4 regions of the Streptomyces sp. NPDC050738 genome follow, and region 4 is predicted to be linked to each of the others. Evidence: riboswitches for the same ligand, from Rfam matches in the RefSeq annotation. Region 4 holds a riboswitch; each other region holds the start of a gene.
The links. A riboswitch is a leader RNA that binds a small molecule or an ion and turns the genes downstream of it on or off. The one in region 4 is predicted to bind thiamine pyrophosphate.

Region 1: it holds a riboswitch for thiamine pyrophosphate, as region 4 does, so the genes downstream of both, thiO (glycine oxidase ThiO) here and thiC (phosphomethylpyrimidine synthase ThiC) in region 4, are expected to answer to the same signal.
Region 2: it holds a riboswitch for thiamine pyrophosphate, as region 4 does, so the genes downstream of both, AB0H78_RS35210 (cytosine permease) here and thiC (phosphomethylpyrimidine synthase ThiC) in region 4, are expected to answer to the same signal.
Region 3: it holds a riboswitch for thiamine pyrophosphate, as region 4 does, so the genes downstream of both, AB0H78_RS22225 (thiamine ABC transporter substrate-binding protein) here and thiC (phosphomethylpyrimidine synthase ThiC) in region 4, are expected to answer to the same signal.

What each region holds. Positions count from the first base shown of each region.
Region 1 is NZ_JBFAHN010000014.1:138,299-143,670, reverse strand. It holds gene pknB (Stk1 family PASTA domain-containing Ser/Thr kinase) at 1-1,225, opposite strand, end outside; gene AB0H78_RS29790 (thiazole synthase) at 1,323-2,117, opposite strand; gene thiS (sulfur carrier protein ThiS) at 2,120-2,320, opposite strand; gene thiO (glycine oxidase ThiO) at 2,317-3,462, opposite strand; TPP riboswitch at 3,460-3,572, opposite strand; gene AB0H78_RS29775 (hypothetical protein) at 3,624-3,977, shown strand; gene AB0H78_RS29770 (FAD-dependent oxidoreductase) at 4,045-5,211, shown strand; gene AB0H78_RS29765 (hypothetical protein) at 5,132-5,372, opposite strand, start outside.
Region 2 is NZ_JBFAHN010000021.1:84,011-89,382, reverse strand. It holds gene AB0H78_RS35230 (acyl-CoA synthetase) at 1-569, shown strand, start outside; gene AB0H78_RS35225 (helix-turn-helix domain-containing protein) at 587-1,171, opposite strand; gene AB0H78_RS35220 (chlorophyllase) at 1,301-2,236, shown strand; gene AB0H78_RS35215 (glycoside hydrolase family 76 protein) at 2,230-3,402, opposite strand; TPP riboswitch at 3,596-3,690, shown strand; gene AB0H78_RS35210 (cytosine permease) at 3,682-5,082, shown strand; gene thiM (hydroxyethylthiazole kinase) at 5,135-5,372, shown strand, end outside.
Region 3 is NZ_JBFAHN010000008.1:201,911-207,282, forward strand. It holds gene pyrH (UMP kinase) at 1-168, shown strand, start outside; gene frr (ribosome recycling factor) at 254-811, shown strand; gene AB0H78_RS22215 (phosphatidate cytidylyltransferase) at 811-1,914, shown strand; gene rlmN (23S rRNA (adenine(2503)-C(2))-methyltransferase RlmN) at 1,995-3,101, shown strand; TPP riboswitch at 3,140-3,245, shown strand; gene AB0H78_RS22225 (thiamine ABC transporter substrate-binding protein) at 3,316-4,407, shown strand; gene AB0H78_RS22230 (iron ABC transporter permease) at 4,446-5,372, shown strand, end outside.
Region 4 is NZ_JBFAHN010000001.1:677,520-682,891, forward strand. It holds gene AB0H78_RS03370 (SsgA family sporulation/cell division regulator) at 1-375, shown strand, start outside; gene AB0H78_RS03375 (YibE/F family protein) at 408-1,736, opposite strand; TPP riboswitch at 1,808-1,927, shown strand; gene thiC (phosphomethylpyrimidine synthase ThiC) at 1,920-3,710, shown strand; gene AB0H78_RS03385 (hypothetical protein) at 3,749-4,576, opposite strand; gene AB0H78_RS03390 (metallophosphoesterase) at 4,759-5,372, opposite strand, start outside.

The DNA of each region.
Region 1 (5,372 bases), on a different contig from region 4:
GCTCGACCTTCTTCACGTCGAGCCCGGCCGAGGCGAGCCGCGACTTGGCTTCCTTCTGGGTCTGGCCCAGGAGCGAAGGAACGCGGGTGAACTGGCCCGAGTTGATGTACCAGACGCCGGCGCCCAGGCCGAGGACGAGCAGGACGACAGCGGTGACGATCGCGATCGGGCCACGTCTGCTGCGCCGCTGCCGCTGCCGCGCGGGGTGCGCCGGATACGGCGGCTGAGGTGCGTCGGGCGCCAGGGGCGCCATCTCCAGGCGGCTGGTGCGGTGGACGGCGTCCTCGGGGGGCAGGGCGCGCGGAATCACGCTCGTACGGTCCTCGGTGCCGCTCTGCTCGATGGTCCTGGCCTGCGGCGGGACCGCGTCCAGCTGATCGTCGGAGAGCGTGGCGCGGGCTTCCTGGGCCATGCCGAGCAGCGCCACCGCGTCGTACGGGCGGAGCTCCTGATTGCGGGCGGTCGCGGCCGCGACCAGGTCGTCGAGGGCGGCCGCGAGGCCGGGCACGGAGGCGGACGGCGGGGGCACGTCCTCGTTCAGGTGGCGGTAGAGGACCTGGGCCGGGGTCTCGCCGGTGTGCGGCTTGGCGCCGGTCAGCATCTCGTACAGCACGACACCGCAGGCATAGACGTCCGCGCGGGGGTCGGCCGTACCGTGCTCGATCTGCTCCGGCGCCAGATAGGAGACCGTGCCGAGCAGGGTGCCTGTGGTGCTCGTCACCGTGTCCACGGCCAGTACGAGACCGAAGTCGGCGACCTTGACCCGGCCGTCGTCCCCTATCAGGACGTTCTCCGGCTTCATGTCGCGGTGGACGAAACCGGCGCGGTGGGCGGCGCCGAGCGCGGCCAGGACCGGCTCCAGGATGTCCAGGGCGGCGCGCGGCTGCAGAGCGCCGCGCTCGCGCAGCACGTCGCGCAGGGTGCACCCGGCGACGTACTCCATCGCGAGATAGACGTACGCGCCCTGCGCACCCTGGTCGAAGACGCCGACCACATTGGGGTGCGCGAGGCGCGCGACGGACTTGGCCTCGCGGATGAACCGCTCGACGAAAGCGGCGTCGGCGGCGAGGGCCGGGTGCATCACCTTGAGGGCGAGCACGCGGTCGAGGCGGGTGTCGACGGCCCGGTAGACCGTGGCCATGCCACCGACGGCGATGCGCGCCTCCACCCGGTAGCGGCCGTCGAGCAGCTGCCCGACCAGGGGGTCCTGAAGGGTCGTATCCACGCAGCGAGTCTACGAGGCGGGGCTGACACCCTGGTCCGGGCAGGTGCCGTCGGTGCCGGACTGAAGCCGAGCTGTGACAGGGACGGAGCCCCGGGGCTCAGAACGCCGGCCGCTCCGGGTCCAGCTCCGCCCGCCCCTCCGCAGGGGACGACGCCTCCGCGAAATGGCGGCGCGGGATGCGGCCGGCCCGGTACGCGAGCCGGCCCGCCTCCACCCCGTGGCGCATCGCCTCCGCCATCAGCACCGGCTCCTGGGCCCGCGTGACCGCCGAGGCCAGCATCACCGCCGCGCACCCCAGCTCCATGGCGAGCGTCACATCGGACGCGGTGCCCGCGCCCGCGTCCAGGATCACCGGGACCCCGGCCCGTTCGGTGATCAGCTGGAAGTTGTGCGGGTTGCGGATGCCGAGCCCCGAGCCGATCGGGGAGCCCAGCGGCATGATCGCCGCGCAGCCGACGTCCTCCAGCTTCCGGGCCAGGACCGGGTCGTCGTTGGTGTACGGAAGGACCGTGAAGCCGTCGTCCACGAGGGTCTCCGCGGCGTCCAGGAGCTCGATCGGGTCGGGCAGCAGCGTGCGCTCGTCCGCGACCACCTCCAGCTTGATCCAGTCCGTGCCCAGCGCCTCACGGGCGAGGCGCGCGGTCAGCACCGCCTCGCCCGCCGTGAAGCAGCCCGCCGTGTTCGGCAGGACCCGGATCGAGAGGCGGTCCAGTACGGAAAGCACCGAACCCTGGACCGTCGGGTCCAGGCGCCGCATCGCCACGGTCGTCAGCTCGGTGCCGGACGCGACGAGGGCGCGCTCCAGTACGTCCAGGCTGGGTGCGCCGCCCGTTCCCATGATCAGGCGCGAGGTGAAGGCGGTGCCCGCGACGGTCAGCTGGTCGTCGGCCATGGTCAGCCCCCCTGGACTGCGGTGAGGATCTCGACACGGTCGCCGTCGCCGAGCGCGGTGGCGGGCCACTGCCCGCGCGGTACGACCGTCTCGTTGACGGCCGCCGCGACGCCGGAGGGTGCCGCGCTGAGCGTGGCGACCAGCAGGTCGAGGGTGGTCCCCGGTGTGAGGGTGCGGGCGTCCCCGTTGACCGAGATGTTCATACGGACTGCTCCTGTCGTACGAGGGGGAAGCGCCGGGGCGTGAACGGCCGCGCCTCTTCGGGGAGTTCACCGGTGACCAGCACATGCGCCATGACGTCGCCGGTCACCGGCGTCAGGAGCACCCCGTTGCGGAAGTGCCCGGTGGCCAGGTGCAGCCCAGGTACCTCGGTGGGGCCGAGCAGCGGAGCGTTGTCGGGGGAGCCAGGGCGGAGCCCGGCCCGGGTCTCGGTGAGGGGGAGTTCCGTGATGCCGGGGACGAGTTCATGGGCGTCGCGCAGCAGCTCGTACACCCCGCCCGCCGTGACCGTGGTGTCCCAGCCGAGCTCCTCGCTGGTCGCGCCGACGACGAGCTCGCCGTTCTCGCGCGGCACGAGATAGATGTGGCTGCCCCGGACCACGGCCCGCACCGTCCGCGAGAGGAAGGGCGCGTACGCGGGCGGCACCGTCAGCCGCAGGACCTGGCCCTTCACCGGGCGTACGGCGACGTCCGCGAGCCGCCCGCTGAGGCTGCCCGCGGCCACCACCACCTGGTCGGCGGCCAGCTCCGTGCCGTCGGTGAGAACCGCGCCCGCGGCCCGGTCGCGTACGAGAGCGAGCCGCTCCACCCAACCGCGGTGGAAGACGACCCCGGCCCGCTCGCACGCCACCACCAGCGCCGCGGTCAGCCGCCGCGGATCGACCTGGTGGTCGCCGTCGACCCGCAGGCCCCCACGTACGCCCGGCGCGAGCATTGGCTCCAGGCGCCGGCACTCGCGCCCCGTGAGCCACTCCGATTCGAGGCCCGAGCGGCGCTGCAGGGCGTGCAGTTCGCGCAGGTGGGCGCGGTCGTCGGTGTCCAGGGCGACCGCGAGGGTGCCGCAGGTGCGGTAGCCGATGTCGCGCCCCGAGGCCTCTTCCAGCTCGGCGGCGAAGGCCGGATAGCGTGCGGCGGAGGCCACGTTGAGGGCGAGCAGGGTCTCCTCGCCGTAGTGCAGCTCGGTGACGGCGGCGAGCATGCCCGCCGCGACCTGCGCGGCACCGCCGCCGGGTTCGGGGTCGGCGAGCGCGGTCCGCAGCCCGCGCTGCGCCGCCCGCCAGGCCGTGACGAGACCGATGATCCCGCCTCCGACCACGAGAACATCTGAAGAGTTACGTGGATGCATGGGCGTCCAGCCCCTCCCTTCGCCGGCATGACCCGGATCAGGTTCGTACGGTCGGAGGCCGCCCAGCCTCCCTCTCAGCCCGGTGCGTCCGGGCTCCCGCGAGTGCCTTACGGTGGCCACCCTAGCCCCCGGTCCCAACCCCCAGTAAGGGAGCAGTCGCTGTGGCACGGTCGCTCGACGGACTCGTCCTCAGCCCGGTCGCCGACCAGGCCCCCGGGCAGGTCGGCACCAGGACCCGCTTCACGTATCACGAGCAGGGCGGCCGGATCTGGGCCGAGTACGAGGGCGGCGACGTGGAGCTCGGACGGCTCGTCGGCACGCGTGCGGGGGACCGGATCGACTTCCGTTATGTCCAGTTGAAGCGCGACGGGCAGACCGCCTCGGGGCACTGTGTGTCGGTCGTCGTCGAACTCCCCGACGGGCGGATCCGTCTCGAGGAGACCTGGGAGTGGGAGTCGCAGCAGGGGAGCGGCACGAGCGTGGTGGAGCAGCTCGTGGAGCAGCCCCTTTCCTGACGGTCCGTCAGATAGTTAGGGTGGCGGGGTGAGCGAACTGAGGAAAGTCGTCATCGTCGGCGCCGGCATGGCGGGCGTCCAGACCGCGGTGGCCCTGCGCGAACAGGGCTTCGGGGGCGCCGTCACGCTGATCGGCGACGAACCGCACCCGCCGTACGACCGGCCGCCGCTCTCCAAGGCGGTTCTCCTCGGGACGGCGGAAAGCTCCGCCTTCGACGTCGACTTCGAGGCGCTCGGCGTCGAACTCCTCCTGGGGCGCGAGGTCACAGGCCTGCGCCCGCAGGCGCGCGAGCTGGACACCACGGCCGGCCCCGTTCCGTACGACACCCTGGTCGTCGCCACCGGCGCGTACCCCCTGACGCTTCCCGGCACGGAAGGCGTCCCTGGCATCCATCTGCTCCGTACGCTCGACGACGCCGGACGGCTGCGGCCGGTCCTCGCCGCGCGCCAGGACGTGGTCGTCGTCGGGGCGGGCTGGATCGGCGCGGAGTTCGCGACGGCCGCGCGCGCGGCCGGCTGCACGGTGACCGTGGTCGAGGCGGCCGGGCGGCCCCTCGCGGGCGCGCTGCCCGCCGAGATCACCGCACCGATGGCCCACTGGTACGCGGAGAGCGGCGTCGAACTCCTCACCGGAGCAAGGGTCCTGGCGATCGAACCGGGGACGGTCGTGCTGGAGGACGGCCGCAGGCTGTCCGCCGGGGCCGTGGTCGTCGGGATCGGCGCACGGCCCGCGACCGGGTGGCTCGCGGGCTCCGGTATCGCGCTCGGCCCGGACGGCGCCGTCACCGCCGACGCGCAGCTGCGGTCCTCGCTGCCCGAGGTGTACGCCGTCGGGGACTGCGCCTCCTTCCCGTCGGGGCGCTACGGCGAGCGCCTCCTCGTCCACCACTGGGACAACGCGCTGCAGGGGCCGCGCACGGTCGCGGCGAACATCATCGGGACGGCCGGGGAGACCTACGACCCGGTCCCGTACTTCTGGTCCGAGCAGTTCGGCCGCTTCGTCCAGTACGCCGGCCACCACGCCGCCGCCGACACCCTGCTGTGGCGCGGCGACCCGCTCTCGCCCTCCTGGTCCGTGTGCTGGCTGCGCGAGGGGCGCCTGGCCGCGGTCCTCGCCGTGGGCAGGCCGCGCGACCTGGCGCAGGGGCGCAAGCTCATCGACTCGGGGGCCGGGCTGGATCCGGCGCGGGCCGCCGATCCTTCCGTACCGCTGAAGTCGGCCGTGCTGACCTAGCGCTGCGGTCCTGGCGCCGCAGTACGAGAACGGTGCGCGTCCTTCCGTCCCCCGGCCGGGGGAAGCGCAGCAGCGAACTGCTGATCCGGTGCCTTCCGAGGGCGAAACGCAGGTCGTCCAGGTGCGGGCTGCGGCGGCCGTGCGCGTCGTGCAGCGGATGG
Region 2 (5,372 bases), on a different contig from region 4:
TCCGCGCGGACGGCGAACCCCGTCCCGGCACGGTCGGCCTGCCGCTGGACGGGGTCGAACTGCGGCTGGTGGAGGAGTCGGGCGAGGAGATCACCGCGTACGACGGCGAGAGTGTCGGCGAGATCCAGGTGCGCGGCCCGAACCTGTTCACCGCGTACCTGAACCGCCCCGACGCGACCGCCGAGGCCTTCGACGGCACCTGGTTCCGTACCGGCGACATGGCGACCCGGGACCCGGACGGCTATGTCCGTATCGTCGGCCGCAAGACCACCGACCTCATCAAGAGCGGCGGCTACAAGATCGGTGCGGGCGAGATCGAGAACGCCCTCCTCGACCACCCCGCGGTGCGCGAGGCGGCGGTCACCGGGGAGCCCGACGCCGACCTGGGCGAGCGGATCATCGCCTGGATCGTCCCGGCCGACGCGGGACAGCCGCCCACCGTCGAGGAGTTGGCCGCGCACGTCGCCCGACAGCTGGCGCCGCACAAGCGGCCCCGCGAGGTACGGCTGCTCGACGCGCTGCCCCGCAACGACATGGGCAAGATCATGAAGCGCGCCCTGCACGGCTGAGACCGCCGCCGGTCCGGTCAGTGCGGGCTGCGCAGCCCCTCGACAAGGATCCCGACCAGCAGGCGTGCGTCGTAGCGCGGGTCGCTCTCGGCGCTGATGCAGAGGTTTCCGACGCCGCGCATGAGCTGGTAGGCGGTCACGTCTGAGCGGATCTCGCCGGCGGCGGTCGCGGCGTCGATGAGCTGGGTGCAGACCGGCAGGAGGCGGTCGAGGAAGTAGGCGTGCAGGGCCTCGAAACCGGTGTTGCCGGTCTGCAGCACGGAGGCGAGGCCGTGCTTGGTGACCAGGAAGTCGACGAAGAGGTCCATCCACTGCGCGAGGGCGCGATGGGGGGCCTGCCCGGCCGCCAGCAGGGTCGGTCCCGCCTCGGCGCAGGCTTCGATCTGGTGGCGGTAGACGGCGATCACGAGGTCCGCCCGGGTGGGGAAGTGGCGGTACACCGTGCCCATTCCGACGCCGGCCTTGGCCGCGATGTCACGCACCGGAGCCTCCACGCCCGAGGTGACGAAGACCGCTGCGGCCGCGTCGAGGAGGGTCTGCTGATTGCGGCGGACGTCCTTGCGTTGGGCCGCGTCTCCCGCGCCCTGCCCACTGTCGTTCACCGCAGCACTCCTCTTCCCTGACGCTCCTTGCGAAACGGAACACAGCTCCGTATTGTTTGCGGAGCGAGGTTCCGTTTTGGTCATGATGCCAGAACAGGGACTCCATTCCAACCGAGCGGAAGCACTGTCATGCCTGACTCGAACATCACCGGCCTGCCCACCACGATCGTCTCCGCGAAGCCGGTCGTCCTGCCCGCCCCGGGCCGCGGCGAGGACCTCCAGGTCCGCGTGTCCGCCCCCGCGACCGGCGGCGACCTGCCCGTCGTCGTGTTCTCGCACGGCCACGGCCAGTCGATGGACGGGTACGCCCCGCTGGCCGACCACTGGGCGGCCCAGGGCTTCGTGGTCCTGCAGCCCACCCACCTCGACTCCCGGACGCTCGGCCTGCCTCCCGAGGACCCGCGTACGCCGAAGATCTGGCGCATCCGCGTCGAGGACCTCTCGCGCGCACTGGACGGGCTCGACGTCCTGGAGGCCGCCGTGCCCGGTCTCGCCGGGCGCGTCGACCACAGTCGTATCGCCGTGGCCGGACACTCTTGGGGAGCCCAGACGGCGAGCACCCTGCTCGGCGCACGCGTCCTGGACGCCGACGGCGTTCCCGGCGAGGACATGACCGACCCCCGGGTGAAGGCGGGTGTGCTGCTCGCCCTGGTCGGCCTGGGCGACGACCTGACCCCCTTCGCCCGCGAGCACCTCCCCTTCCTGAGGCCGTCGTTCGACGCCATGACCACGCCGGCCCTCATCGTGGCCGGGGACCACGACCAGTCGGCGCTGTCCACCCGCGGGCCGGACTGGTTCACCGACCCGTACACCTACAGCCCGGGCGAGAAGAGCCTGCTCACGCTGTTCGGCGCGGAGCACTCGCTCGGCGGCATCGCGGGACACGAGGCCGCCGAGACGACGGACGAGAACCCCGCGCGCGTCGCTCTGCTCCAGCAGGTCAGCACCGCCTTCCTGCGCGGCGCCCTCTGCGGCGACGAGGTCGGCTTCAAGACGGCGACAGCCGAACTCGCCTCAGGACAGAGCCCGTTGGGGATGCTGCAGAGCAGGCAGGCGGCTCAGTAGAGCGTCGGCAGGCTGCTGCGCGGCCAGGCGAGCACCGCGAAGATCTGCGCGGCGGCGGCCTGTTCGATGGCCTGGGTGGTGCCGGCGCTGCCGAAGCGCATCAGGCCGGTGGCGCTGTCGCGCTGCTGCGACCAGATGTGGTCCGCGTAATCGGCCATCGCCTGCTGGTAGGTGCGTCCGCCGGTCACCGATTCGAGCAGCAGGAGGTTCTTGAAGAAGATGGAGTTGAAGAAGACGGGCTGGTCCAGCAGCCGGCCTTCGGTGACGTAGTAGGTGTACGCGGCCTCCGCCGTGCGCCGGGCGTTGCGGAGGTGGTCGCGGTCGTGGGTCGCCTCGTACAGCAGGACGCCAACGCCGACCGGGACACCCTGGTTGTACGACCAGAGGGTTCTGTCGACCGTGCTCGTCAGGCCGAGGTGGTCCCAGTAGAGGCCCTCGGGGCTCAGCAGGTGGCGGTTGGTCCAGTCGTAGAACCTTCTGGCCGCCTCCAGGTAGGAGGCCCGTCCGGTGATCCGGTGTAGGCGCAGGCCCAGTTGGGCGCCCGGCATGTTGGAGACGGTGTTGCGGTCCTGGCTCCAGTCGGCCTGCGTCCAGAACACTCCGCCGGGGGCCGCGTGGTCCTGGTCGGTGTCCCAGCCCGACGCGATCAGCGCGAAGATCTCCTCGGCGCGCCGCAGGGCGGCTTTCTCCCCGGTCTGGAGGTGGCGCTGGATCTTGGCGAGGCCGACCCACTCGTTGTCGTCGTAGAACATGTCGCCGCCCGCACCGTGGGGTGCGACCGGATAGGAGGCGTAGCCGGGCAGGCCGGTCGTGCCGCCCGCCGCGTTCCAGTAGTGCTCCTGGGCCCGGGCGCGCCGGGCCAGTTCCGGCGCGTAGCGGGGGTCCGCGTGGGCCAGGTCGAGGGCGGCGATGTGGACCTGGGAGTACGGCCATTCGTAGGAGTACGGGCGGTCGTCGGCGGCGGCCGGGTACTGCTCGCGGACGAGTCCGGTGCCGTCCGCCGCGTCGAGGTACGTCCCGAGTGCGTCGTACGTGGCTCTCGCACGGCCCAGGGAGCGGGATGCGTACGAGGCCGGGGCGGCTGCGGCGGCAGTGGTCGCCGGGGCCGCGGCCAGCGCGGCCAGGCCGGCGCCGAGCACCAGACGGCGTGAGGGGGATCTGCGCATACGGGCGTCTCCATTCGAGGCGGTGGACGGAGGACGGGCTGTTGGACAACGTTGTCAGCAGCCCGTGAGGGCGTCAACGGGCCGTACGGAAAAGGATGTTGGCGACACGCCGATACGGGCGAGCGACGGCCGGGCGGCGCCCCGGTGCCCCCACCGGGTGGACAGAATCGCAGGCCGGGCTATTCTTTCGGCCGAACCGGACACGGGGTGCCCCGCACGAGGGCTGAGAACACACCCGTCGAACCTGATCCAGTTAAAACTGGCGGAGGGATGTCTTCCATGTCGTTGCCGTATGCCCAGGGTGAGCGCACCGTCACCGATCCGCAGCCTGCTTTCGGCGGGCGCATGCCCACCGCTCCGGGCGATCTCCGTGTCGAGGCGCACGGCATAGCCCCCGTTCCCGAGGACCGCCGCTATGGCGGCCCCGGCCGGCTGTTCACCGTCTGGTTCGCCCCGAACCTGACGATGACCGGTGTGTTCACCGGCACCGTCGGCATCGCCCTGGGTCTGGACTTCGCCACGGCGCTCGCCGCCGTCGTGCTCGGGACCCTGCTCGGCGCCGCGCCCACCGCGTATCTCGGCACGTGGGGAAGCCAGACCGGTACCGGTCAACTCCCGCTCGCCAAGCTGGCGTTCGGCCGGGGTGTCGTTCTGCCGGGAGCTCTGCAGTGGCTGTCGTCCATCGCCTGGGACGCGCTGATCGGGCTCTTCGGCGGCGACGCGCTCGCCCAGCTGTGCGGCTGGCCGTTCTGGCTGGGCGTGCTGGTCATGATGGCCGCCCAGGGTGCGCTCGGCGTCCTGGGGTACGAGGCGATCCACCGGCTCCAGACCGTGATGACCTTCGTGCTCGCCGCGGCCTTCGCCGTACTCGCCACGAAGCTCCTGCACGGCGTCCATCCGGCGGCCACCGGAAGCGCGCACGGCGCGGACAGGGCCGGTGCGTTCGTCCTGACCTGCACCATCGCCCTGAGCCTGGCACTGTCCTGGGCTCCGTACGCCAGCGACTTCAGCCGCTATCTGCCGCGCACCACCTCCCGCCCGCGGATGTTCGTCTTCACGCTGCTCGGCATCAGCGTGTCCTTCGTGGCGGTCCAGACCCTCGGTCTGTGGGGCGCCTCGGTCTTCACCGACCAGACCGCCCGCGGCATCGACGGCCTGCTGGGCGGCGGCGCGCTCGGTGCGTTCGGGCTGCTCGCCGTGGCGCTCGCCGCGCTGTGCAGCAACGCGATGAACGACTACAGCGGTTCGCTGGCGCTGCAGACCCTCGGCCTCCGTGTACCGCGTCCGCTCGCCGCGGCACTCGCCGCCGCGCTCGGCTTCCCGCTCGTGCTGTGGATGCACGCGGCGGACACCACGACCCGCTTCCAGAACGTGCTGCTGCTCGTCGGCTACTGGATCCCCGGGTTCGTCGCGATCGTGGCGGTCGACTGGATCGTCCGCGCGAGGACCCGCGGCGGCGCCCCGGTCGATCTGGCCGCCGAGAGCGCCCGCCGGCAGCCCTGGTGGCCTGCGGTCACCGCGTTCGCCGTCGCGTTCGCCGCCGCGGTGCCGTTCATGAGCACCAGCCTGTACGTGGGCCCGGTGGCCGAGGCGCTGCACGGCGCCGACCTCGCCTACGGCGTGGCGTTCCTCGTGGCACTCGTGGTCTACACCCCGCTGCGGCTGCGCCTGCGAGACTGACCTGTCCGCTTCGCCCCTTTTCCCTCCCTCGTCCCGTACGGAGTGACCGCACATGCCCCCGACAGCGCCCGACCATGCCGCCTTCACGCCGCACGCCCTGGACCGGGTGCGCGCGGAAGCTCCCCTGGTGCAGTGCCTGACGAACGCGGTCGTCACCGGCTTCACGGCGAACGTACTGCTCGCCCTGGGTGCGGCCCCCGCGATGGTCGACATCCCCGACGAGGCCGGCCCGTTCGCGCGGCTCGCCTCCGGCGTCCTGGTCAACCTCGGTACGCCGCACGCCGATCAGC
Region 3 (5,372 bases), on a different contig from region 4:
GTCATCACCCGGGACCTGAAGGTGGCCGACATGACCGCCATCACCCTGTGCCGGGACAACGACCTCCCCATCCTCGTCTTCGAGCTGCTCACCTCCGGCAATATCGCCCGCGCGGTCAAGGGTGAGAAGATCGGGACGCTTGTGAACGGCCGGGGAACCCGGGCCTGACCGGGGCATGGACAAAGCCTGTCCGGTCGGACACCGTGCAGGTAAGACGCGGATTTAGCCCTCTCAAGACATGCAGGAGCAAGTGGTGATCGAAGAGACCCTCCTCGAGGCAGAGGAGAAGATGGAGAAGGCCGTCCTGGTCGCCAAGGAGGACTTCGCCGCGATCCGCACCGGCCGTGCGCACCCGGCGATGTTCAACAAGATCGTGGCGGACTACTACGGTGCCCTCACCCCGATCAACCAGCTGGCCTCGTTCTCGGTTCCCGAGCCGCGGATGGCCGTGGTGACCCCGTTCGACAAGAGCGCGCTGCGCAACATCGAGCAGGCGATCCGGGACTCGGACCTCGGCGTCAACCCGAGCAACGACGGCAACATCATCCGTGTGACGTTCCCTGAGCTGACCCAGGACCGCCGCAAGGAGTACATCAAGGTCGCCAAGACCAAGGCCGAGGACTCCAAGATCTCGATGCGCTCCATCCGCCGCAAGGCGAAGGAGACCCTCGACAAGCTCGTCAAGGACAAGGAGTCCGGCGAGGACGAGGTCCGCCGTGCCGAGAAGGAGCTCGACGACACCACCGCGAAGTACGTCGCACAGGTGGACGAGCTGCTCAAGCACAAGGAAGCCGAGCTGCTCGAGGTCTGATGAACGACTCTTCCTGGGGCGCCCCGCCGAGAGCGGAATACTGGGGTCAGGCCCCCGACCAGGGGCCTTTCCCGGCGGGTCCCGCATACGGTGAGCATGAAGTTGAGCAGACTCGGCCCATGCCCATCGTGCCCGACGCAGGCAGAGACGGCGAATACGCCGGAGACTCAGCACAGAACGACGACCGCGATCACCGTGACCAGGGGGCCGCTCGGCTGAGCGGGCCCCTGTTCCGCGACGAGATTCCGCAGGAGCCCATGTCCGCCCCCGAACCGCCGCCTCCTGAGAAGAAGAAGGCGGGCCGCGATCTGCGGGCGGCCATAGGGGTCGGTGTCGGTCTCGGTGTGGTGATCATCGCCTCGCTGTTCATCGTGAAGGCGCTGTTCGTCGGCGTGATAGCGGTCGCCGTGGTCGTCGGCCTGTGGGAGCTCACCTCCCGCCTCGAGGAGCGCAAGGGCATCAAGGCGCCGCTCGTGCCGCTCGCTGTGGGCGGTGCGGCGATGGTCGTCGCCGGTTACGTACGCGGTGCCGAGGGCGCCTGGGTGGCGATGGCGCTCACCGCTCTCGCCGTCCTGGTGTGGCGGATGACCGAGCCGCCCGAGGGCTACCTCAAGGACGTCACCGCAGGGGTCTTCGCGGCCTTCTACGTACCGTTCCTGGCCACCTTCGTCGCGATGATGCTCACCTCGGACGACGGTCCGCAGCGGGTGCTCACCTTCCTGCTGCTCACCGTGGTCAGCGACACGGGTGCGTACGCGATCGGCTGGCGCTTCGGCAAGACCAAGCTGGCACCGCGCATCAGCCCCGGAAAGACCCGTGAGGGTCTGGTCGGGGCGGTGACCTTCGCGATGGCGGCGGGCGCGCTGTGCATGCAGTTCCTGATCGACGACGGTCAGTGGTGGCAGGGTCTGCTGCTCGGCCTCGCGGTCGCGGCCAGTGCGACCCTGGGCGACCTGGGCGAATCCATGATCAAGCGTGACCTTGGGATCAAGGACATGGGCACGCTGCTTCCGGGCCACGGCGGCATCATGGACCGACTGGACTCGCTGTTGCCGACCGCGCCGGTGGTCTGGCTGCTGCTCGTGCTGTTTGTCGGGTCCTGACCTGCGGTTTTGTTGAGGGAGGGCTCGTTGTCCACAGGGCGGCGGGCCCTCCTTCGTATGTCTGCGACACTTGAAGGACCATGCCTAAGCCCGGAGAACTCACTTTTGTCGCGCCCCGCGGGGCGAAGCTGCCGCCGACCCACCTCGCCGACCTGACGCCCGCCGAGCGCAAGGACGCCGTGGCCGCGATCGGTGAGAAGCCGTTCCGCGCCAAGCAGCTGTCGCAGCACTACTTCGCGCGGTACGCGCACGATCCCGAGCAGTGGACCGACATCCCTGCCGGCTCGCGGGAGAAGCTCCGGGAAGCGCTGCTGCCCGATCTGATGAGCGTGATCCGTCACATCAGCTGTGACGACGACACCACCCGCAAGACGCTGTGGAAGCTGCACGACGGGACGCTCGTCGAGTCCGTGCTGATGCGCTACCCGGACCGCGTGACGATGTGCATCTCCTCGCAGGCCGGATGCGGCATGAACTGCCCGTTCTGTGCCACGGGGCAGGCGGGTCTGGACCGTAATCTCTCCACCGCCGAGATCGTCCACCAGATCGTCGACGGCATGCGTGCCCTGCGCGACGGGGAGGTGCCGGGCGGTCCCGCGCGGCTCTCCAACATCGTCTTCATGGGCATGGGCGAGCCGCTCGCCAACTACAAGCGCGTCGTCGGGTCGATCCGGCGGCTGACGGACCCGGAGCCGGACGGGCTCGGGCTTTCGCAGCGTGGGATCACCGTCTCGACCGTCGGGCTCGTCCCGGCGATGCTGCGGTTCGCCGACGAGGGCTTCAAGTGCCGGCTGGCCGTTTCGCTGCACGCCCCCGACGACGAGCTCCGGGACACCCTCGTCCCCGTGAACACGCGGTGGAAGGTGCGCGAGGTGCTGGACGCGGCATGGGAGTACGCCGAGAAGTCCGGGCGCCGTGTCTCCATCGAGTACGCGCTGATCCGCGACATCAACGACCAGGCCTGGCGCGGTGACCGGCTCGGGCGGCTGCTGAAGGGGAAGCCGGTCCATGTGAACCTGATTCCGCTGAACCCGACGCCCGGGTCGAAGTGGACCGCATCGCGGCCGGAGGACGAGAAGGCCTTCGTCGCGGCGATCGCGGCCCATGGTGTGCCCGTGACCGTACGGGACACGCGTGGCCAGGAGATCGACGGGGCCTGCGGTCAGCTGGCCGCCTCCGAGCGGTAGGGGCTGACCAGGGGCGTGTAGCCTGGCGGCACATTTTCATATTCCGACAGGGGAGCGCCACAGCGCTGAGAGTGCGGTCCACACCGCAGACCCTCAGAACCTTGCCCAGGTCATTCTGGGTAGGAAGTTCGGTCATCACTCGAGCTGTTGCGCCCTGCCCGCTTTCCCACGGGCAGGGCCGCGTCTCTTCCTGGATCTCCCAGGAGGAAAATCAGTGAGCACCACCACCACCAGAATCACGGTCACCGCCGTCGCCGCCGCGCTGGGTGTCACCACCCTTGCCGCGTGCGGGAGTTCGGACGACACATCATCCAGTGGTACGCCGTCCAAGACCGTCACCCTCGTCAGTCACGACTCCTTCGCCGCCTCCCCGGCCGTGCTGAAGGAGTTCACGAAGCAGACCGGGTACACGGTCAAGGTCCTCAAGAGCGGGGACGCGGGCGCCGCCCTCAACCAGGAGATCCTCACCAAGGGGTCCCCGCGCGGTGACGTCTTCTTCGGCGTCGACAACACGCTCCTCTCGCGCGCCCTCGACAACGGGCTGTTCCAGTCGTACACGGCCAAGGGACTCGACCAGGTGTCGGCGGACGTGCAGCTGGACGCGGAGAAGCACCGGGTCACGCCGATCGACAGCGGTGACATCTGCGTCAACTACGACAAGAAGTACTTCGCGGACCACAAGATCGCGGTGCCGCAGTCCTTCGACGATCTGGTGAAGCCGGAGTACAAGAACCTGCTGGTCACCGAGAACGCGGCCACCTCGTCCCCCGGCCTCGGCTTCCTGCTCGGCACCACCGCCCAGTACGGCGACGGCGGCTGGGAGACGTACTGGAAGAAGCTCAAGGCCAACGGCGTGAAGGTCGTCGACGGCTGGGAGCAGGCCTACAACGAGGAGTTCTCCGGATCGGCCGGCGGCAAGAAGGCCAAGGGCGAGAGGCCGCTCGTCGTCTCGTACGCCTCCAGCCCGCCCGTCGAGGTGCTGTACGCCAAGCCGCAGCCCAAGACCGCGCCGACCGGTGTCGCCACCGGGACCTGCTTCCGGCAGATCGAGTTCGCGGGGCTGCTCGACGGGGCGAAGAACACGGCAGGGGGCAAGGCGCTGATCGACTTCCTGGTGAGCAAGGCGTTCCAGGAGGACATGCCGCTCAATATGTTCGTCGACCCGGTCGCGAAGGACGCGAAGGTGCCCGCGCTCTTCACCCAGTTCGGGGCCAAGGTCACCGATCCGAAGACCGTGGCACCCGACACCATCGCCAAGAACCGTGACCAGTGGGTCAAGTCGTGGTCCTCGCTCGTCCTGAAGTAAAGGCCGCTGTGCGCGGGAACGCGGTGCGGATCGGGCTCATGGCCGGTCCCGTCGCGTTCTTCGCGCTCTTCTTCGCCTATCCGGTCGTCGCGATCGTCGGGCGGGGGCTCGACGTGGGCGGCGACTGGCAGTTCGGGCGGATCGGGGAGGTGCTGAGCGAGCCGGACATTCTACGGGTGCTCTGGTTCACCCTGTGGCAGGCGCTCGCGTCGACCGCTCTGACGCTGCTGATCGCGCTGCCCGGTGCGTATGTCTTCGCGCGCTTCGACTTCCGGGGGAAGCAGCTGCTGCGGGCCATCGTGACCGTGCCGTTCGTGCTGCCGACCGTGGTCGTCGGGACCGCCTTTCTGGCGGTCCTCGGGCGCGGCGGGATGCTCGACCAGCTGTGGGGCGTACGGCTCGACACCACGGTCTGGGCCATCCTGCTCGCCCATGTCTTCTTCAACTACGCGGTCGTCGTACGGACCGTGGGCGGCCTCTGGTCCCAGCTCGACCCCCGGCAGGAGGAGGCCGCGCGGGTGCTGGGCGCTTCGCGGTTCGCCGCCTGGCGCAAGGTCACCCTGCCCGCTCTCGGGCCTGCTGTCGCCGCCGCCTCGCTCATGGTCTTTCTCTTCACATTCACGTCTTTCGGGGTCGTGCAGATCCTGGGCGGGCCCGCGTTCTCGACGCTGGAAGTCGAGATCTTCCGGCAGACCGCGCAGCTGCTCGATCTTCCGACGGCCGCCGTGCTGACCCTGGTGCAGTTCGCCGCCGTCGGGGCGATTCTCGCCCTGCACGCCTGGACCGTACGCAGACGGGAGAGCGCGCTGAAGCTCGTCGACCCCGCGCAGACGGCACGCCGTCCCCGTGGGGCGGGGCAGTGGGCGCTGCTCGGCGGGGTCCTCGTGTCGGTGGCCGCGCTCATCCTGGTGCCGCTCGGGGTGCTGGTGCAGCGCTCGCTGGACACCCCGGAAGGGTTCGGCTTC
Region 4 (5,372 bases):
TTCCGTATTCCGGTGGAGCTCCGGTACGAGGCGCCAGACCCCTACGCGATCCGGATGACCTTCCATCTGCCCGGAGATGCGCCTGTGACCTGGGCTTTCGGGCGTGAGTTGCTGCTCGACGGCATCAACGCACCTACCGGGGACGGCGATGTGCACATCGCGCCGACCGACCCCGAGTCGCTCGCCGACGTCCACATCCGGCTTCAAGTGGGCGAGGACAGTGCGCTCTTCAAGGCCGGCACGGCCCCGCTGATCGCCTTCCTCGACCGTACGGACAAGCTCGTGCCGCTCGGGCAGGAGCGCACGCTGGGTGACTTCGAAGGCAATCTCGAAGAGGCGCTGGGGCGGATTCTCGCCGAGGAGAACGCGGGCTAGGCGCTGGGGGTTTGAGCTGAGCCGCAGCCGGTTCAGGCCTTGCGGCGGCGGCCCCCGCCGCCCTTTCCGCTGCGTACGGGTACGTGTACGGAATCAGGTGCGGCCTGGGGTCCCGTACGGTCCGCGGAGACGACCAGCGCCGCGAGCACCGTGGTCACCGGGACCGAGGCGACCAGACCGATCGAGCCGACCAGCGTCCGTACGATCTCCTCGGCGACCAGCTCGCTGTTGGCGACCATGCCCACGCTGCTCTGTGCGATGGAGAAGAGCAGCAGCAGCGGCAGGGCAGCACCCGCGTAGGCGAGTACGAGGGTGTTGACGACGGAGGCGATGTGGTCGCGGCCGATCCGGATGCCGGCGCGGTACAGCGCCCGTGGGCCCATCGACGGATCGGCCTGGTGCAGCTCCCATACGGCGGAGGTCTGGGTGACCGTCACATCGTCGAGGACACCGAGCGAGCCGATGATGACGCCGGCGAGCAGCAGGCCGCTCATGTCCAGGTGGGGATAGAGACCGTGGATCAGACCGGTGTTGTCGTCGGTGTTGCCGGTCAGATACGCCCAGCCGATGAAGAGCGAGCCGAGCAGCCCGATCAGCAGCAGGGAGATCAGGGTGCCGATGACCGCGACCGAGGTGCGGGCGGTCAGGCCGTGGCACGCGTAGAGGGCGATCAGCATGATCGCGCTCGCCCCGACCACCGCCACGAGCAGCGGGTTCGATCCGTGCAGGATCGCGGGGAGGATGAAGAGGGAGAGGATCGCGAAGGAGACGGCGAGCGCGACCAGCGCCATCACTCCGCGCATCCGGCCCACGACGACCACGGCCACCGCGAAGATGGCGGCGAGCACCGCCATCGGGACCTTGCGGTTCACATCGGTCACCGAGTACTGCAGGTCGTGCGGGGCATCGGGCGCGTACGCCACGACGACCTTCTGCCCCTCGTGCAACTGCCGCGGTGAGTCGGGCTGGACGATGGTGGTGAAGGTACGGCCCTTGTCGTCGCCGGTGGTGACTTCGACGGTCGCCTTCTCGCAGGTGCCCGATGAACTGGATGAGTTGGATTCGGGCGTCGAGGACGTCGAGGACGACGACTGGTTCTGTGCGGCGTTCACGTCCTTGCAGTCGACCTTCTCCACCTGCGTCACCTTGGCCTGCTGGGTCTGCTGGTCGAAGCCGACACCGGTGCGGGCGTGCTCGGGCGCACCGCCGGGCCACAGCACCACCAGACCGACAACCACCGCTGCGGCGAAGGGGATCAGGACCGCGGCGATCACCTTGCGCAGATGCCGGGACACGGGCGCCGCGGGGCCGTGGCTGTGGGAGTGGCCGTGCGCCTCGTGCGTGTCGTGGGGAGAAGTCACCGCCCGATCATCGCAAGAACGAGGGGGGCCCTCTGTTCACCGCGCCAGACATGACGCTAGCGTGGGGGCACCTTTGCACACGCGGGAGCTCGGAGCACCGGGCTGAGAGGGCGCTGACAGCACACCAGCTGCGCCGACCGCCGAACCTGTTACCGGGTAATGCCGGCGTAGGGAGTAGGTCTCATGACCACAGCAGATGCACACACGCCTGCCGTCAGCCAGGACACAACGGACACAGCGGCCGAGACCGGGCGCACGCCCGGCTGGCACAAGGGCTATGTGGAGGGCTCGCGCCCCGATCTCCGGGTGCCGGTCCGTCAGGTGCACCTCACCAACGGCAAGGACGTGACGCTGTACGACACGTCGGGTCCGTACACCGATCCCACCATCGACACCGACGTACGCCGCGGCCTCAGCCCGCTGCGGGAGAACTGGATCATCGGGCGCGGTGACACCGAGGAGTACGCGGGCCGCCCGGTCCGCCCCGAGGACGACGGGATCAAGCACACCTCGCCGCGCGGGGGGCTACGCAACCTGGACGCGGTCTTCCCGGGCCGTCCGCGCCAGCCCCGCAGGGGGCGCGAGGGGCGCGCGGTGAGCCAGCTCGCGTACGCCAAGCGCGGGGAGATCACCCCGGAGATGGAGTACGTCGCGATCCGCGAGAACGTCTCCCCCGAGGTGGTGCGCGAGGAGATCGCGGCGGGCCGGGCCGTGCTGCCCGCCAACGTCAACCACCCGGAGATCGAGCCGATGATCATCGGCAAGCGGTTCCTGGTGAAGGTGAACGCCAACATCGGCAATTCGGCGGTCACTTCCTCCATCGAGGAGGAGGTGGACAAGATGACATGGGCGACCAAGTGGGGCGCGGACACGGTCATGGACCTGTCCACCGGCCGCAACATCCACACCACGCGCGAGTGGGTGCTGCGCAACTCCCCCGTCCCGATCGGCACTGTGCCGCTCTATCAGGCCCTGGAGAAGGTGGACGGCCGGGCCGAGGAGCTGACCTGGGAGATCTACAAGGACACGGTCATCGAACAGGCCGAGCAGGGCGTCGACTACATGACGGTGCACGCGGGCGTCCGTCTCGCGTACGTACCGCTCACCGCACGCCGCAAGACCGGGATCGTCTCGCGCGGCGGATCGATCATGGCGGCCTGGTGCCTGGCGCACCACAAGGAGTCGTTCCTCTACGAGAACTTCGAGGAGCTCAGCGACATCCTCGCGGCGTACGACGTGACGTACTCGCTCGGCGACGGGCTGCGGCCCGGGTCGATCGCGGACGCCAACGACGAAGCCCAGTTCGCGGAGTTGAGGACCCTCGGGGAACTCAACACGATCGCCAAACGTCATGATGTACAGACGATGATCGAGGGCCCGGGACACGTCCCGATGCACAAGATCAAGGAGAACATCGACCTCCAGCAGGAGATCTGTGAAGAGGCCCCGTTCTACACCCTGGGGCCGCTGACCACCGATGTGGCGCCCGCCTACGACCACATCACCTCCGGCATCGGTGCGGCGATGATCGCCTGGTGGGGCACGGCGATGCTCTGCTATGTCACGCCCAAGGAGCACCTCGGTCTGCCCAACCGTGACGACGTGAAGACCGGCGTCATCACCTACAAGATCGCGGCCCATGCGGCGGACCTCGCCAAGGGGCACCCGGGCGCCCAGGACTGGGACGACGCGCTCTCCGACGCCCGCTTCGAGTTCCGCTGGGAGGACCAGTTCAATCTGGCCCTCGACCCGGTCACGGCGCGGGAGTTCCACGACGAGACGCTGCCCGCGGAGCCGGCGAAGACCGCCCACTTCTGCTCCATGTGCGGGCCGAAGTTCTGCAGCATGAAGATCTCGCAGGACATCCGGCGCGAACACGGGGGCACGCAGGAGGAGATCGAGTCGGGGATGGCGGAGAAGTCGAAGGAGTTCGCCGCGTCCGGCAACCGGGTCTATCTGCCCATCGCCGACTGATTCGCTGGGGCCTCAACAGGCAGTCCCCGGCCGCCGGTTCACTCCGGCTGGTGGTCGGGGCCGCCGAAGTCGGGGCTGGTGAAGTCCGGGCTGGTGAAGCTGGGGTGCTGGCCCGATGAGCCCTCGTCGGGGCTGGCGAAGTCGGGGCGGCTGTAGCCGAGGTTGGGGATGCGGCCCGCCGGGCGGTACGGAGCGGGGGCCGTCGGGTCGACGCTCGGATCGGCCAGGGCGTCGCGCAGGAAGGGGAGTATGCCCCGCTCCAGGAGTGCGTGGCGCCAGGCGTCACGGGCCCGCGCCACTTCCTCGGAGAGCTCGTCGCCCTCCTGCTCCTCCTCGGCGTGCACCTCGGTCGCACCGTTGCGCAGCGCGGTGAGCAGCAGCCCGCCGGCCGCGACCAGGATGGCCAGCGCGGTGAGTGCGCCGAAGAACCAGCCCGCGGTGATCAGGGTGTCCGCGAAGCCGGGCGGTGGGCTGATGAGCTTGAGGATGTAGCCCACCAGAAGGAAGATCAGGGCGGCGGTGCCCGCGAGAACGGGAGCCAGTACGGCCACGACGGCGCCCAGGCCCGCGCCTTCCCCTGCCGCTTCGCCCAGCGCAGGGGCGAGCACGGAGCCTCGTATGGAGGGGCTTTCGGGCGTGCGCAGCTCTTGGCGCACCTTGACGAAGTGCTCGTACTCTGCGGACGCGGCCTGGGTGACGATCGATCCGGCGTCCAGAACCATGGTGCGCAGCTGCTCGGTGTTGAGTCTCCGGCCGACTCCTTCGAGATCGGGCCGGTCGTGCGCGGTGCGCAGTGCCTCGTCGAGGATCCGCTCGAACTCCGGGCGGTCCTCGGTCAGCAGGTGCGGAGCGCTGTTCATGTGCATCCCCCGATGCTCCGTAGGGCCGGGCGCCCGTCTGGTGACGGGCAGTTGGGCGGAAGCGGAGGAGAACCTGCTACGGATAAGCCGATGGTAGAGCCGTTACGGCACGGGGTGACAGGGGGTTTCCCTAAAACACTCCGTTCGCGCCCGCCCGGCGCCTTTTCCTGCGCCTTCCCCGTCAGCGATCAGTTATGCAGGGGGAGTTGGACGACCAGTAGCTTTCCGGCCATGGTCACTCCGCCGTCCATGGCGATGGCCAGTCCGTCCGCGTACAGATGAGGACCCTCGACGACCGGCCGCGACTCCTCCTCGCCGTCCTCGGTGCCGACCTGGCCGAGCAGGTACGGGATGGGGCTGTGGCCGTGGACGACGCGGCGGCCGCCGTACGCGCCGAGCAGCTCCTGGACGGCGCTGGGCCCCGAGTCCTCGTCGCGGAAGGCGAAGCGCTTGGTGAGCTTGCGGAAGAGGTCCCAGCACTCGTCGGCGTCATTACGGGTGAGGGTCTCGCGGATGGTGTCGTTGACCGCCTCGATGGAGTCGCCGTAGTCGAGGTAGGCGGTGGTGTCGGAGTGCATCAGGAGGTGGTCGTCCTCCAGCTCCATGGCGTCCAGGCGGGCCATCCACTGGAGGTGGACGTCCTGGAGGCGGTCCATGTCGGCCTTCTGGCCGCCGTTGAGGAGCCAGGCGGCCTGGAAGGTGGCGGTGCCGGCGCCGGAGTTCACCGGGGTGTCGCCGAAGCGCTTCGCGCCGAGCAGCAGGAGCTCGTGGTTGCCCATGAGGGCCTTGCAGTAGCCGCCGG